DNA from 4 places in the Vreelandella sp. V005 genome. Region 2 is predicted to be linked to each of the others. Evidence: predicted binding sites of a transcription regulator. Region 2 holds the regulator's gene; each other region holds the start of a gene.
What was found. The regulator sigma-54, encoded in region 2, starts transcription at its own class of promoters, with help from an activator protein. The targets are predictions, from matches to a motif close to TGGCACNNNNNTTGCTNT.
Positions count from the first base shown of each region.

Region 1 (4,279 bases), on a different contig from region 2:
TTGACCTCTTCCCAAATCTCTCTGGGCACGACATCACGGGTCGTTCTCAGGTTCTCGCGGGCACTCGCGAGCGCGGAGATGATGGAAATATCGTTGTCGGGGTCAGCACATAAAAAATGCACCACGTTGCGTTCATCAAAATCAAGGTGACGAGATCTAAACGTCTCCAAACTCCCGGTCATTTCAATCAGCGGCGCCCAGCCAAGTGGTAGGCGGCCGGGTAAATCGAGCATGAGATGGCTGTTAACACTCAACAGGCGCGCGGTATCTTCCGCGCGCTCAATATAACGTGCCATCCAATAGAGGTTTTCAGCAACGCGTGACAGCATGGCATTAGGCTCCTTTCACCGCGGCCGCTGCCGCCTTGTCATCGGTTTCCACGATCCAGGTATCTTTACTGCCGCCACCTTGCGATGAGTTCACTACCAATGAGCCCTCAATGAGCGCTACCCGTGTCAGCCCTCCGGTCGTAACATGAATTTCAGGCCCAGAGAGTATAAAAGGCCGAAGGTCTACGTGGCGTGGCTGCGGTAACCCATTGGCAAGCGTCGGCGTCGTAGAAAGCGCCAACGTCGGCTGGGCCATATAATTGCGCGGGTTGGCCTTGATCAAGCGGGTAAACTCTTCACGGGTCTCTTTGGTTGAGCGTGGGCCAATCAACATGCCGTAGCCACCGGACTCATTGGCTGGTTTTACCACCAGTTCATCCAAATGATCGAGCACATAACGGCGGTCATCGTCGAACATGCACAGGTAGCTCGGCACGTTAGGCAGCAGCGGCTCCTGATCAAGATAGTAACGAATCAGCGCCGGCACGAATGCATAGACGACCTTGTCATCGGCGACCCCAGCGCCGGGCGCATTGGCCAGCGCTACGTTACCTGCCCGCCAGGCGCGCATCAGGCCCGCCACGCCCAGCATGGATTCAGGATTAAACGCTTCCGGGTCTATAAACTCATCGTCCACGCGGCGATAAATGACATCTACCCGGCGCAGTCCTGCCACGGTGCGCATGTAAACGACGTCATCATCATCGACTAGCAGGTCGCTCCCCTGCACCAGCTCTACGCCCATCTGCTGGGCCAAGTAGGCGTGCTCGAAGTAGGCCGAGTTATAGATCCCTGGGGTCAACACGACGATCTGTGGATCGTCGCCGGGGCGGGGCGACATTGCGGCTAGCATGTCGTAAAGCTGTGCCACGTAATCATCAACGGGCAGAATCTTGCCCGAGGCAAATAGCTCCGGCAGCACTCGCTTAGTGACGTTGCGGTTTTCCAGCATGTAAGAGACGCCGGAAGGAATGCGTAAATTGTCCTCAAGCACGTAGAGGGTACCGTCGCCATCGCGCACTAAGTCTGACCCGCATACATGCGCCCACACGCCATGCGGTGGGTTAATGCCAACGCACTGGGGGCGAAAATTGACCGACTGCGCCAGTACCTCCGCAGGAAGTACTTTGTCTTTAATGACTTTTTGGTCGTGGTAAAGGTCATCAATAAATAAATTGAGCGCCTGAACGCGCTGCTTGAGCCCCGCCTCTGTTTTACGCCACTCACTGGCCGGAATAATGCGCGGCACAATATCAAATGGCCAAGCACGATCGATCATGGCACCTTCAGAGTAAACGGTGAACGTAATCCCCATGGTACGGATCGCGATCTCCGCCGCGGTTTTCCGCTCTGCTAACTCTTCTGCGCTAAACCTTGCCAACATGTTGCACAATTCACCCGCTGACTCGCGTGGCTGACCGGGTGCTGCCATCAGCTCGTCGTAAAAGTCACGACACGCATAGTTATTCCAATTCACTTGGCTCATGGGCGCTCTCCTGGCGCTGGGGTGGAAGCGGCAACTTCCTCAATGCTCAGTGTAGGCCTGCCGCGCGCAAAACAATCCAACAATTGAGAGCAAAATACGTACCATCTTTTGCGATATTTCAACGTTTGCTTACTCAAATGCTACTTGGCGGGGTTTTAGGGCGACTTAACATGCGTTAATGCCCACTTTTGGTGCGAACAAAGAGAGCCAAAATGGTGCACAAGGCTATTTCCACTTTAGTTAAACGCCTTACTTAAGATAGCGGCTGCAAAAAAGTAAAAGTGGAACGATACTTGCGAAACGTTCGGTTATTCCTTAACCCAACCGACCATCCGGTTGATAACGGTTCTTTTGAGGGTGGCCCATGACCATTCGTGTTGCCTTGCATCATCGTACGACTTATCACTTTGACCGTCCGGTGCGTCTTTCACCCCATGTCATTCGGCTGCGCCCGGCGCCCCACTGCCGCACCCATATTGAGGCGTATTCACTTAAGCTCTCTGGCGACGACCACTTTCTGAACTGGCAACAGGATCCGTTCGGCAACTTTAATGCGCGCGTCGTGTTTCCCGAGCCGCGCAAGGAGCTGACCATCGCCGTCGAGCTGATCGCGCCGATGACCGTGATAAACCCGTTCGATTTCTTCTTAGACGACATTGCGCAAACCATTCCCTTTACTTACCCGGAAGCGCTGCGCCAAGAACTAAGTCCCTACCTCGAAATCACCGAGTCTGGGCCAATGTTAATGGAGTGGCTAAAGGCCGTTCCCCGCGAGCCAACCACCACCGTCGACTTCCTGGTCGCGCTTAATCAGCGACTGCAGGACGACATCGGCTACTTGGTTCGCTTAGAGCCTGGCGTACAGAGCTGTGAAGAGACACTCACGCTAGCCAGCGGCTCGTGCCGCGACAGCGCTTGGCTACTGGTGCAAATTTTTCGCCATTTGGGGCTCGCGGCGCGTTTTGTATCGGGCTACCTGATTCAGCTGAAACCCGATGTCAAAGCACTCGATGGTCCCAGTGGTACCGAGGTGGATTTCACTGATTTACACGCCTGGACCGAAGTGTTTCTGCCCGGCGCTGGCTGGGTAGGGCTTGACCCCACCTCGGGGCTGTTCGCTGGCGAAGGCCATATCCCCCTGGCCGCCACCCCCACCACGGGCAGCGCAGCGGCCATCACTGGCTTCTCCGACAAGTGCGAAGTCACGTTTGACGTGACCATGGAAGTGACGCGTATTCACGAAGACCCGCGGGTCACCAAGCCCTACAGCGACGAGCAGTGGCAGCGTATCTGCAAACTCGGCGACGATGTGGATGCCGAACTTCTACAGCAGGACGTACGGCTGACCATGGGCGGCGAGCCGACGTTCGTTTCCATTGACGACATGGAAAGCCCGCAGTGGAATACCGAAGCGCTGGGGGAGCATAAACGTGAGCGTGCCGAAGCACTGCTAACGCGGCTACAGGCGGCCTATGCGCCCGGTAGCGCTATTCAACAGCAGCAGGGCAAGTGGTACCCCGGCGAACCGTTGCCACGCTGGGCGCTGGCCTGCTACTGGCGCAAGGATGGCGTGCCGCTCTGGCGCGATCCAAAATGGTTAGCCTGCATGGAAGGCGCCCCCAATATCGACGCTGATAGCGTCATCGCGCAACGTTTTACCCAGGCACTTAGCGAGCGGTTGGGTATCGCCGAACGCTACTGGATTCCGGCGTTCGAGGATGCCTATTACTATCTCTGGAAAGAGCAGTCGCTGCCGGTCAACGTTGACCCAAGAGAAGCCAACCTCAAGGACGACGCCGAGCGTCACCGCCTTGCCCGCCTGCTCGAACAAGGCCTGGACGAAGTCGTTGGCTATGCCCTACCGCTCCGCCACTCGATCAGCCAGGCCCACCGCTGGGAGAGTGGCCGCTGGCCGCTCAAGCGCGACCATCTTTTTCTAGTGCCCGGCGACTCCCCCATGGGGCTGCGCTTACCGCTTTCGGCACTGCCCTGGGCTGACCCTGAAGAGCAGCCCCAAGCGGAATCACTGTTCGCACCGCGTCCTGAGCTTGGCGATATTCACGGTGAGGTCGCCCGCAGAAACGCCGAGCAGCTGCATATCAGTGATGCTGAACGCCTGGGTCGCTCCAGCCATCCCAGCCCATCGCATCCTGAAGGTGAAAGCGTGCAGCAGCAGCCACGCGCAGCAACCGACCAGGAAAGTGGCATCATACATACTAGCCTGTGTGTGGAACCCAGGGATGGCCGTTTACATATTTTCCTGCCGCCGCTCACCAGCCTAGAGCACTACCTTGACCTGCTCAGTACAGTGGAAGAGTGCGCCAAAGCGCTTGCTTGCCCCGTCATGGTAGAAGGCTACTCGCCTCCCCGTGACCCGCGTCTGGAAAACTTCATGATCACCCCAGACCCCGGCGTGATCGAAGTGAATATTATGCCTGCCGCCAGTTGGCAAACGCTGGTGGCA
Region 1 is NZ_JBQXYA010000002.1:529,901-534,179, reverse strand. It holds gene ACUN8H_RS07665 (alpha-E domain-containing protein) at 1-329, opposite strand, end outside; gene ACUN8H_RS07660 (circularly permuted type 2 ATP-grasp protein) at 334-1,815, opposite strand; gene ACUN8H_RS07655 (transglutaminase family protein) at 2,180-4,279, shown strand, end outside.
Region 1: ACUN8H_RS07660 (circularly permuted type 2 ATP-grasp protein) is a predicted target of sigma-54. The motif match lies at 1,902-1,919, and genes of this name have one in related genera.

Region 2 (4,279 bases):
CAGTCAGGCCCCGGTGGAAGTCGAAGCCGATCGTTTAGATCTTGATCAGCGCGCGGGTACCGCTGTCTACAGCGGCGATGTCAACATCCGTCAAGGTGAAATGCAGTTACGAGGCGATCGTGTAGAGATCGAACGCAATGAGGCAGGTGAGCTCTCCCGCGCCACCTCGACCGGTGAACGCGCCTACTTGCGCCATCAGGTCGAAGGGCAAGAAGGTCCTACGGAAGGCTGGGCAAGGCGCATTATTTATCATGTCGCCGAGCGTCGGGTCGAGCTGATAGACCAAGCCGAATTGATCCAACAAGCAGATACCTTTACCGGCGGTCGTCTTGAATATTTCATTGACCGTGAAGTGATCCAAGCGCGCTCTGACGTAGACGGCAGCGAACCCCAGCGTATCCGCATGACGCTTCAGCCCGAACAATAGGGAGCCACGCTTTGGCAACTACAGACACTGCGCCCATCAAAACCTTGTATGCCCACCACTTGGCCAAAAGCTACAAACGTCGCCGGGTGGTCAAAGACATTAATTTAGAGATTTCCCAAGGCAGCGTGGTTGGCTTGCTCGGCCCCAACGGCGCGGGCAAAACCACCTCGTTTTATATGATCGTGGGGCTGGTAAAATCCGATGCAGGCAAAGTGGGCATCGACGAGGTAGACCTCACCCGCGCTCCCATGCATGAGCGTGCAGCGGCGGGGATTGGCTACCTGCCACAAGAGGCGTCGATTTTCCGTAAATTATCGGTCGCCGATAATATTATGGCGATACTTGAAACGCGCAAAGAGCTTAACCGCAGCGATCGCGAGCAGCGCCTGGAGGCACTGCTAGAAGACTTCCATATCACGCATATTCGCGACAACCTGGGCATGAGCCTTTCAGGCGGCGAACGCAGGCGAGTAGAAATAGCTCGCTCACTAGCCACGGAACCCGCCTTTATATTATTGGATGAGCCGTTTGCTGGCGTTGACCCCATTTCGGTCGGCGAGATTAAAACCATCATCCGGGCTCTTAAGCAGCGTCATATTGGCGTACTCATCACTGACCACAACGTGCGCGAAACGCTCGACATCTGCGATATCGCCTACATCGTGGGCGATGGGCAGATCATCGCCAGCGGCTCAACCGAATCGATTCTGACTAACCAAAAAGTGAGAGACGTTTATTTAGGCGCTGATTTTCGCCTCTGAGTTGATTTTTGCATCTAAACTTTTTGCCTCTAAATCGTGTTCCACAACAACTTTACTACCAATGGCATGCTTATTGCACTTGCGCCCAGGAGCTACTCACACTAGGGTGGAGCATTCTGATTAACGAGTGGTTCTCAGATGGTCATGAAAGCTTCTCTCCAACTGCGTATCGGCACACAGCTAACCATGACGCCTCAGCTGCAGCAGGCGATTGCCCTGCTACAGCTGTCAACGCTGGACCTCCGTCAAGAAATTCAGCAGGCCTTGGATGCCAATCCCCTGCTGGAACAGGAAGATGAATTTAGCGAGCAGGCCGTCAGCGAGACTAAAGAGGAAGAGTGGTCAGAGAGTATTCCTACCGAATTATCCGTCGACAGCGACTGGTCTGACACCTATCAAGACGTTGGCACTCACAGCGGCAGCAGCGAAGGCCCTGACTTCGAGCGTCAGGCGGCTGGCCAGAGTCTTCATGGGCACTTGCTGTGGCAACTTGCGATGACCGATTTTGGTGCCAGGGAGCAGCTAGTCGCAGAAAGCCTAATCGATGCGCTTGACGCGAATGGCTACTTAACCCAGCCGCTTAATGACATCCGTGAAGGGCTTCGCGACCAGGGAATCGAAGGGCTCAGCCAGCGCGAAGTAGAAACCATTCTACTTAAACTCCAGCAGTTCGAGCCCACGGGGATATTTGCCCGCGACTTGCGGGAGTGCTTAATGCTGCAGTTGGCTGCCCTGCCCGATAACACACCACTACTGGTGCCCGCTCGTCGCTTAGTGCGTCAATTTCTTGAAGCATTGGGTAAAGACGACATACGTTTGCTCAAGCGCCGCCTGGGGCTCGATGACGCCCAATTGGCGGATGTCATTCTGCTAATACGCAGTCTTGATCCCCGCCCAGGCAGCGCCTATGGCGATACCGACGACAGCTACGTAACGCCGGATCTCGTCGTACGCCATGACCATGAAGGCTGGCACTTAGAACTCAACCCAGAGGCCCTGCCAAGACTGCGCATTCAGCCCGATTACGCCAGCCTGATCAAACGTGCTGACAAAAGCCAAGACAACCAGTTTTTGAAAGAGCACCTGCAAGAAGCACGCTGGCTGATCAAAAGCCTCTCTAGTCGCAACGATACCTTGCTGCGGGTTGGCCGCGAAATTGTCACACGACAAATTGGCTTTTTAGAACATGGCGAAGAAGCCATGAAACCGCTTATTCTGGCCGATATCGCCGAAGCCGTCGAAATGCACGAGTCGACAATCTCCCGAGTAACCACTCAGAAATTTATTCATACGCCTCGGGGCGTTTTTGAGCTCAAATACTTTTTTTCAAGCCAAGTCAGCGGCCAGGACGGTGACAGCCACTCAAGCACCGCGATCCGCGCCCGCCTTAAGAAGCTAATTCAAGAGGAACCGCCCGGCAAACCACTTTCTGATAGTCGTTTAGTAACACTATTAGGCGAGGGGGGAATTCAGGTAGCCCGCCGTACGGTGGCAAAATATCGCGAAGCGATGGGCATTCCCTCTTCCAGTGAACGCCGTCGCTTACGCTAGCGCTGGTCAACGTTTAAGGGGAAACTCTCGACAAGGGCTTTGCAATACGGCAAAAAGGGTTACAATCGAAGTACAGTCCGATGGATAAGGAGTACGTCAATGCAAGTTAATATCACTGGTCATCACGTAGAACTGACTGACGCCTTGCGTGACTATGTCAACGAAAAGCTTGAACGTGTAGAGCGCCATTACGACAATATAACCACGGTGCAAGTCACCCTATCGGTGGAGAAAGAGCGCCAGCAAGCCGCCTGTACACTGCATGCAGCAGGGGCTGATTTACATGCCGAAGCCCTAGACAGTGATATGTACGCCGCCATTGACGCGTTAGCGGACAAAATTGACCGTCAACTTGTTAAACATAAGGAAAAAGCACAAGCTCGCGCCCAAGGCGCTGGCGTGCGTTAATTCAATGACGTTGGAAACCATACTCCCCCCGGAACGGGTTCTTTTTGACGTCCCCGGGGGCAGCAAAAAAAGGGTGCTGGAGTTTTTCAGCACCTTTATTGCCCAAAATACTCCCAGCCTGGACAGCCAAGAAGTGTTCAGCCGCTTAATCGGCCGCGAGCGCTTGGGCAGCACCGGCATTGGTAATGGCGTGGCTATCCCTCATGCGCGTAGCCCACACTGCACTACTCCCATTGCGGGGTTTTTAAAGCTCACAGAAGCCATTGATTTTGACGCCATCGACGGCGACCCCGTTGACTTGGTATTCGTATTATTGGTGCCAGAGGAAGCGGATGACACGCATCTCTCACTGCTTGGGCAAGTCGCCACCATTATGAACGATTCAGGTACCCGTCAGCAGCTACGTAAAGCAGGCAGCCAGCGCGAATTACTTGAGTTACTTACCGCCAAAATTCGTGATCAAACCTCCCCGTAATAGCCTGAGGCCTGCAGTACCTTATGGCGGGGAAGTTTAACTTCACCACCCTCAACGCAGCTTGCTGATCAAAGCAAAGAGAGACTCTATGCAACTTGTGATCATTAGCGGCCGCTCTGGTTCAGGTAAATCTATCGCCTTACAAGCGCTTGAGGACCTTGGCTATTATGCGATTGATAACCTCCCTGCCATGCTGCTGGGCTCGTTGGTGGACCAACTACGCGACCAAGGCGACCGTGCCCATTTAGCGGTCAGCATTGACGCGCGCAACTTGCCTGGCGCCTTGGAACGACTGCCCTCTATGTTAGAGGAGCTGCGGCAACGTAAGATTAATTTTCAAGTGATCTATTTGACCACGGATGCGCGCATATTACTTGAGCGTTACTCCGCCACTCGTCGTCGCCACCCGCTAACGCGCGACAGCGAAATGACACTTGAAGAAGCCATCAATAAAGAAGAAGAGACGCTACACGATATTCGTGATCTGGCTGATTTATTGATCGATACTTCACGGCTATCGGTTCACGATTTACGCCGCCGGATTACCGACCAAGTGGCACATCAACGGCGCGATAAGCTCACACTGACACTGGAGTCGTTTGGTTATAAGCGTGGGGTTCCGCTGGATGCTGACTTGGTTTTCGACGTACGTTGCCT
Region 2 is NZ_JBQXYA010000001.1:88,371-92,649, forward strand. It holds gene lptA (lipopolysaccharide transport periplasmic protein LptA) at 1-427, shown strand, start outside; gene lptB (LPS export ABC transporter ATP-binding protein) at 439-1,188, shown strand; gene ACUN8H_RS00445 (RNA polymerase factor sigma-54) at 1,327-2,739, shown strand; gene hpf (ribosome hibernation-promoting factor, HPF/YfiA family) at 2,839-3,147, shown strand; gene ACUN8H_RS00455 (PTS sugar transporter subunit IIA) at 3,152-3,622, shown strand; gene rapZ (RNase adapter RapZ) at 3,711-4,279, shown strand, end outside.

Region 3 (4,279 bases), 210 kb from region 2:
CCTGAATGCGATCACGAAACACATGCAGCGTCAGTTCACCGTGAGAGGTCGTCACAGTGGAGGCTTCGAGGTGATCGATGGTCTGCTCGTTGACGATGCGGTAATGAATCAAGTCCGCGATCGTGCCCATTTTGATACCGTGCTCGTGGGCAAACGCTTCCAACTCCGGGCGGCGCGCCATGCTGCCGTCGTCGTTCATGATTTCGCAGATTACGCCACTAGGATCAAACCCCGCTAACGCAGCCAAATCGCATGCCGCTTCGGTGTGACCCGCTCGGCGAAGTACTCCACCCGGCTCAGCCATCAACGGGAAAATATGCCCCGGCTGAACGATATCCGAAGGCTTGGCGTTGGCTGCCACGGCCGCTTGTACCGTGCGTGCGCGATCGGCAGCAGAGATGCCGGTGGTAACGCCTTCGGTCGCTTCGATCGAGAGCGTAAATTTAGTGCCGAAACCGGAGCCGTTATCACGCACCATCAGCGGCAAATTAAGTTGCTCGCAGCGGGCACGGGTCATGGGCATACAGATAAGGCCACGGGCAAATCGGGCCATAAAGTTGATATGCTCAGCCTGCACTTTTTCGGCAGCCATGATGATATCACCTTCATTTTCGCGATCCTCGTCGTCCATGAGAATCACCATTTTGCCCTGGCGAATATCATCTACCAGCTCGGCGATGGGGGCTAAGCCTCTAGAGGAGGAGTGCGCCATGGAATCTCCAAAAGTTGTCGCGTAACGTTGCCGCAAAAAGCTGTTGCGCCAGTATGTAACGAAAAGTCGTCATCCAAAAATTGTCACGTCAGCGCCGATTTCGCGCGTCAGGGTACCCTGGTATCGCTAGTTGCGCTAGTCGGCTGCGGGGACGCAATAATACGCCAATCGCGACCCACCGCTCGCATATCATGAATGGTTAAACGCCGCTGGTCAGCCATACGGGAGAGCCCTGGCAGTGCAAAAAGCGGCCTGGCTTCTCCCCCCAACAAGGTGGGGGCGACAAACAGTTGCAGCTCGTCCACGAGTGCTGCATCCAGCATAGCGCCCGCCAAGGTCGCCCCGGTTTCCACCAGCAGTTCATTCACCTGTTCGTTGTCGGCTAACCAGTGCAGCATTAAGGCTAAATCAACCCGCCCATCATGCCCGGCAGGCAGCACATGCACCTCAGCGCCCGCCTGGGTCAATCGAGCCCGCTTTTCAGCTGAGTGGGCGGGCGTTGTTATCACTAACGTGCGCCCCGGCTCACGTAAACAGGCGGCCGCCAGGGGTAAACGCAGTCGCGTATCCAAAATAACCCGCAGCGGTTGGCGGTGAAGGACGTCATCGGTATTGGCCAGCTGCAGCTGTTCTGAGCGCAGGGTTAGCCGCGAATCGTCCATGATAATCGATTCGACGCCGCTTAATATCGCACTCGAACGCGCCCTAAGCCGCTGCACCTGAGTACGCGCTTCGGGCCCGGTAATCCACTGCGATTCTCCTGACCCCATGGCAGTTCGGCCATCCAGACTCATCGCCATTTTCAGGCGCACAAAAGGTCGTTGAAGGGTCATGCGCGCGATAAACCCCGGGTTCAGCGCCCGTGCTTCACTCTCAAGCAATCCTATCGCCACCTTAATACCGGCGTCTTCTAACAGGCGGATACCCCGGCCACTGACCTGAGGGTTGGGGTCCTGCATCGCGATAACAACCCGCGATACCTTGGCCTCCTTGAGCGCCACCGCACAGGGGCCGGTTCGCCCGGTATGAGAGCAGGGTTCAAGGGTGACATAAGCGGTTGCGCCCTGAGCCCGTTCACCGGCCGCTGCGAGTGCATGGACTTCCGCATGCGGCTCACCAGCACGCACATGAAAGCCTTCCCCGACGACCTGCTCATCGCGCACGATCACACAGCCTACCCGTGGATTCGGGTCGGTGGTGTAAAGCCCTCTGTGTGCCAGCTTGAGCGCCCGCGCCATATAACGGTGATCGTCTTGGCTGAAAAGCGCACTCATTTTGACGGCTCTTGAGAAAGCCGATCGATCTCAGCGCGAAACTCGTCCAAATCCTGAAACTTACGATAAACCGACGCAAAGCGGATATAAGCCACGTGATCGAGGGTTTTAAGCGCCTGCATCACAGATTCACCAATATCACGGGCGTTGATCTCACGATCACCGCGCGCACGAAGGGTTTGACGTATGCGCTCCACGGCGGCTTCAATGGACTCAGCACTTACCGGGCGCTTTTCAAGCGCACGCAGCATGCCCGCCCGTAACTTGGCTTCATTAAAGCTCTCGCGTGAACCGTCTGACTTCACCACCCGAGGCATCACGAGCTCAGCGGTTTCGTAAGTGGTAAAGCGCTCTTGGCAGCTCGCGCACTGGCGGCGACGGCGCACCTGGTCACCATCGGCCACCAACCGTGAATCGGTCACTCGAGTATCGTTTGCACCACAAAAAGGGCAATGCATGGCGGTCAACCTGTTGTCAGCTCGTGTCGACTACTCCACGAGTTAGCGTGTTATAACCTGTCTATGTGTGAGCTATTAGTGGCATCTAAACGAGTAATAGCTGCCTTAAACGAAGGCTTCTTAGCGTTTAAACGCGGTATCAACTTCATATTGTAACGATTTGGCACACAAGCTGCAGCGTTTGTCGCAGATTGTTTATCAGGAGCCACCCATGTCACCCTTTGAGCAGACTATCAACGGCTACCTCAACCACCTGTATGGGCCGCGTGCAGGTGAAGTACAGCGCCGTTTAAACCAGCATCTTGAGCACTTTCTCTCGCTTGCCCCTTTTTCGTCCGCCCCCGGCGATGCCCCGTCGAAAAGCGCACCGTCTTGGAGCGAAAAAGACCAATGGGTCATCAGTTACGGTGATTCCATTATAGAAGAGGGCGTGCCGCCGCTGGCAGTGCTTAGCGACTTTCTTCAAGCACGCTTGGGTGATCGCATTAGCGGCGTACACGTGCTGCCCTTCTTTCCGTGGAGCAGCGACGACGGCTTCTCGGTAATTCATTACCGGGAAGTGAACAGCGAGCTGGGCGACTGGGCGCATATCCGCGAACTCGCCAGTCACTATGATTTAATGGCCGACCTGGTGCTCAACCATGTCTCCCGAGAATCGCTATGGTTCGTCGATTACCTGAGCGGCAGCCTGCCAGGCCGTGATTACTTTATCGAAGTTGACCCCGACACCGATGTTTCCCAGGTCGTTCGCCCCCGCAGCAGCCCGCTGCTGGTGCCCGTTTCCACCCGGCGTGGCACCCGTTACCTATGGGCAACCTTCTCCGAAGACCAGCTCGACCTAAATTTTGAAAACCCGGATGTGTTGCTCGATTTTGTCGGCATTCTGCTGTTCTACCTGGAGCAGGGCACGCGGATTATCCGTTTGGACGCAGTAGCTTTCCTTTGGAAACGCCTCGGCACGTCATGCATTCATCTGCCGGAAACGCATACCGTGGTGCGGTTGCTTCGCGCAATTGTCGATTACGTTGCCCCCGGCACCCTGCTGATTACCGAAACCAACGTGCCTCACCAAGAGAACATTAGCTATTTCGGGCTTGAGCGACTCCCCAAAGGGCCGCCCGATGAAGCACACATGATCTACCAGTTCACGCTGCCACCGTTGTTGCTGCACACGTTAACGCGCGGTGAAGCCAGCACCTTACAAACGTGGCTTACCAGTCTTCCCGTGCTGCCTGATCACTGCACCTATCTCAATTTTACCGCCAGCCATGACGGCATTGGCGTGCGGCCACTGGAAGGCTTATTGCCCGACCACGAGCGGGACGCACTGTTAGAGCTGATGCATAAATTTGGCGGTTTTGTCAGCATGCGCAGCAACCCCGACGGCAGCGACACGCCCTACGAAATCAACATCACCTGGTTTGAGGCCATGCGCGGCACACGGCGGGGGCCTGACCCCTGGCAAATCGCCCGTTTCCTCTGCAGCCAGGCGATCATGCTCAGCCTGCAAGGGATTCCAGCGCTCTATATTCATACGCTAACCGGCACGCTCAACGATGTAGAAGGCGTTGAACGCAGCGGACGGCTGCGCTCGATCAACCGGCGGCGCTGGCAGCGTCAGGAGCTAGAGCTGCTGTTAGACAGCCCCTCTACGCCGACCCACGATGTGTTTAACGCCTTGAACAAGCTACTTGACCAGCGCCGTCAAGAGCCCTGTTTCCATCCCACGGCTGCCCAGCGAGTGTTGGAATCGCCACCAGAGTTACTGGCGATGGAACGCGGCCCCCTGCATGATGGCCGTCGCCTGCTCGCGCTGTATAACGTCACCGACCTGC
Region 3 is NZ_JBQXYA010000001.1:294,313-298,591, forward strand. It holds gene ribBA (bifunctional 3,4-dihydroxy-2-butanone-4-phosphate synthase/GTP cyclohydrolase II) at 1-712, opposite strand, end outside; gene ribD (bifunctional diaminohydroxyphosphoribosylaminopyrimidine deaminase/5-amino-6-(5-phosphoribosylamino)uracil reductase RibD) at 820-1,986, opposite strand; gene nrdR (transcriptional regulator NrdR) at 1,983-2,444, opposite strand; gene ACUN8H_RS01370 (sugar phosphorylase) at 2,656-4,279, shown strand, end outside.
Region 3: ACUN8H_RS01370 (sugar phosphorylase) is a predicted target of sigma-54. The motif match lies at 2,606-2,623, and genes of this name have one in related genera.

Region 4 (4,279 bases), on a different contig from region 2:
TGGCGCCACTGTTGGCTAATTTTGCCTTGACGTTCGGCCCTGCAGAATATTTTGCGCTCTTCCTGTTGGCGTTCGCTACCTTAGGCGGTATTACCGGTAAAAATCCCATCAAAACAGTGGTTGCCGCCTGTATTGGTTTAATGATTGCCACGGTGGGTATCGACAATACTGGCGTTCAGCGCTACACCTTCGGCGTGCTAGAGCTCTTTGAAGGTGTCGACTTCATCATCGCTATCGTCGGTCTGTTTGCCATTTCCGAGCTGCTGTTCTTCATCGAAGAGCGTGCAGGTGGTGGTAAGGAAAAGATGAAGGTCAACAAGCTTTCACTCTCTTGGAAGGATATACGCGACATTCTACCCACCAGTTTCCGTGGAGGAGTGCTGGGGTTTGTGGCCGGTGTGCTACCGGGCGCCGGTGCTTCGCTGGGTAGCTTCATCAGCTATACCCTTGAAAAACGTGTGTTGGGTAAGAAAGGCTATTTTGGACAAGGTGACCCGCGCGGTGTGGCGGCGCCTGAAGCTGGCAACAATGGTGCGTCCAGCGGTGCACTGGTTCCTATGTTGACACTAGGTGTGCCGGGTAGCGGCACCACCGCGGTGTTGTTAGCGCTACTGATTTCGTTGAATATCACCCCAGGGCCGTTGATGTTCACTCAGAATGCCGACATCGTCTGGGGTGTGATTGCGGCGCTGTTGATTGGTAACTTCTTACTACTGATCCTCAACATTCCGTTGGTAGGCATCTTCGTCAAACTGCTATCCGTACCACCCATGTACCTGCTGCCAATCGTCACGATGATTGCCTTCGTGGGTATCTACTCGATCAGCAACACCATCTTTGACCTCTACTTCATGGTGGCCTTTGGGGTGGGCGGTTACGTCCTGCGCAAGCTTGAGATTCCGCTGGTGCCAGTGATTCTTGGCTTATTGTTGGGGCCTGAGATGGAGAAGAACTTACGCCATGCCATGGATATCTCTGATGGCGACTGGATGATTCTTTGGGATAGCGGTCTGGCTATCGGGCTGTGGGTCTTTGCAGGCCTAGGCTTGATCTTGCCCTACATCTTGGGACCTCTCCTGCGCCGTGGGATGGATGGGAAGTCATCTACTTCAGGCACGCCTGAAAGCGATTGATACTTAAATAGCTTACTCTCAAGCAACGGGGCGCTAACGAAAGTTGGCGCCCCGTTTTTATTTGAATACTTTTTAGAAGGCGTCAAAACTGTGTTGTGTTGACCTTGTCGTTTGTAACTGATCAGTAAGTATTAAGTAATTAACCAGAATACAAAAGCCCAGAGCGCCCATATGGTGCAGAGAAACTTATTGGTGCATGGTTGATGTGCTTTAGTCACCGCTTGGCGCTGTATATTGGTGCATTGTTCTACATTTGAGAATAGCTTGTTGTTGCTAAGTAATTGATTATCTTTTGCAAAATGGACGTTGTGCCAATCTGGCGCACCCCTTGCAAGAACTATTGGCTAGTGGACGTATTGAGGAGTTTCCAATCGGCCCCTCGAATGCGAAGCCAACAAACAAGCCCCAGAGATAAGGGGTGCAAGGAGGTTCAAGTGACCACATTGCAGCACAATACCCATACTCGCTCGACGCTCTCTTACCAACAACAAGCGCGCTCAAGCCGCTCGCCTTCCCTTTTTGCCACCGCGCTACTCACCGCGGCGGTCATGGGAGCCAGCGCGCAGGCCATCGCTCAAGACGATGACCCGATTAAAGTTGGTATCCTGCACTCCCTCTCGGGCACCATGGCGATTAGCGAAACTGTCCTTAAAGACACCGTTGAAATGCTTATCGAACAGCAGAACGAAGCCGGTGGCCTGCTGGGCCGCCAGCTAGAAGCCGTGGTGGTGGATCCTGCCTCCAACTGGCCGCTATTTGCCGAACGTGCCCGTGAGTTGCTAGCCCAGGAAGAGGTCGATGTCATCTTCGGTAACTGGACCTCGGTATCGCGTAAATCGGTACTGCCCGTCGTAGAAGAACTTAATGGCCTGCTGTTCTATCCGGTGCAGTATGAAGGCGAAGAGTCATCGGAAAACGTCTTCTATACGGGTGCGGCGCCTAACCAGCAGGCGATTCCTGCGGTTGAATATTTGATCAATCAAGTGGGTATCGAGCGCTTTGCGCTGGTCGGTACCGACTACGTCTACCCGCGCACCACCAACCGTATCCTCGAAGCGTTCCTCAAAGATGAGCATGGCATCGCAGACGAGGACATCATGGTCAACTACACGCCGTTCGGTCACTCCGATTGGCAGAACATCGTGGCCGAAATTCGCCGTTTCGGTGAAGAGGGTAAACCCACTGCGGTGATCTCGACAGTGAACGGCGACGCCAACGTACCGTTCTACACCGAGCTTTCCAACCAAGGCATCGATGCAGCCGATATTCCGGTCATTGCCTTCTCGGTGGGTGAGCAGGAACTGACCGGTATCGATACCGCGCCGCTGGTGGGCCACCTGGCTGCCTGGAACTACTTCATGAGCGTCGATAACGACGACAACTATGACTTTATCGATGCCTGGATCGAGTACACCGGCGACGATATGGCAGTGACTAACGACCCGATGGAAGCGCACTACATTGGCTTCAACATGTGGGCCGAAGCGGTTCGTAAAGCGGGCACCACCGACGTCGATACCGTTAAAGACGCCATTATCGGCGTGACCGTGCCGAACCTCTCCGGCGGCTATGCGGCGATGATGCCCAACCACCACATCACCAAGCCGGTGTTGATCGGTGAAATTCAGGACAACGGCCAGTTCGATATCGTGTGGCAAACGCCGTCTACCGTGGCGGGTGATGCCTGGTCGGACTACCTGCCTGGTTCGCGTGACCTGATTGCCGATTGGCGCAAGCCGATGGAGTGCGGCAACTTTAACGTCGTGAACGGCTCGTGCGGTGGCAGCACCGCAGCAGAAGAAGCTGAAGCGGCACTCGCTGAGTAAGGCATAACACCTCCCTTGCCGCGCCGTGGTTCGATGGTTGGCGCGGCAAGGAGCACGCTATCTTTCCCTCTTAGATAACTGTTTTTAAATAACCAAAGGAAGAACCCCATGAGGCGTTTCCTTTCCTTGGCGCTGCTCTGCTTTCTGCTGTTGGGGGCCACCCTCATCGCGCAGGCACAAACAGACACCGCTAACAACTCTGGTTCTGACAATACGGGCGCTAACGACAGTGCCGCCCTTGAATTGCTAGAAGCACTGGACGTTGAGTCCTACAACGCCAAAGGCGAAGCCATTAGCGCTATTTTGCAAAGTGACGATGAGCGCGCCCGTGATTGGCTGCAGGCATTGCTGGATGGCCGCCTACAGCGCACTGAAGACGGCCGCTTTGTACTGGTATTGGAAAACCGCGGCCGCGACTGGCCGGTGGCCGATGTCTTGACCGGCGAAGCGCTGGGTGAGATGTCCCGCCGTGATCTGGAGCGTATTGGTATTAATAACAACCTACGCAACCAGTTGCGCAGTGCCATCGCGGTCGTTGACCTCTACTCGCCTAACGTGGAGCGTCGCCGCACATCGGCCGAGCGCCTGCTAGGGGAAGTAGACGGTGAGCTGGTGCCTACCCTCGACGACTTGATCGAACAGGAAGAGGACGAGCAGGTGCGCTATCGCCTGACCCAGGCCGTCGCGATTTATCGCGCTGAAGCCGGTGAAATGGCCGGGGTCGAAGCGCTGGATGGCAGCCTGCACCCGCGTTCGCGTGTGGCGTTAAGCCGGGCAGCCAACAGTGATGATCCGGTCGTCGCCAATGCCGCTGCCGCTTCACTAGCGGGGATCGAGCAGCAGCTCAAGCTCAATCGCGGCCTGGAAACCCTCTATTTCGGCTTGAGCCTTGGCTCGGTGCTGGTGCTGGCTGCCATTGGCTTGGCGATCACCTTCGGGGTTATGGGCGTGATCAACATGGCCCACGGCGAACTAATGATGCTGGGCGCCTACACCACCTGGGCGATGCAGCAACTGCTGCCCGGCCAACCGGGGCTGGCGTTGATCCTCTCGATTCCCGCAGGCTTTATGGTTGCCGCTTTGGCTGGTGTGGCGATCGAGCGCGGCGTGATTCAGTTCCTCAAAGGCCGCCCGCTGGAAACCCTGCTTGCGACCTTCGGTATCAGCCTGATTCTGCAGCAGCTGGTGCGCACGGTGATTTCACCGCTCAACCGTACCGTCATCACCCCCGAGTGGATGAGCGGTTCATTGGTAGTGAACGATGCGCTGTCGCTGACGCTCAATCGCATGTATGTGCTCGGCTTTGCGCTGGTAGTGTTT
Region 4 is NZ_JBQXYA010000003.1:361,695-365,973, reverse strand. It holds gene ACUN8H_RS10280 (tripartite tricarboxylate transporter permease) at 1-1,133, shown strand, start outside; gene urtA (urea ABC transporter substrate-binding protein) at 1,568-2,959, shown strand; gene urtB (urea ABC transporter permease subunit UrtB) at 3,068-4,279, shown strand, end outside.
Region 4: urtA (urea ABC transporter substrate-binding protein) is a predicted target of sigma-54. The motif match lies at 1,451-1,468, and genes of this name have one in related genera.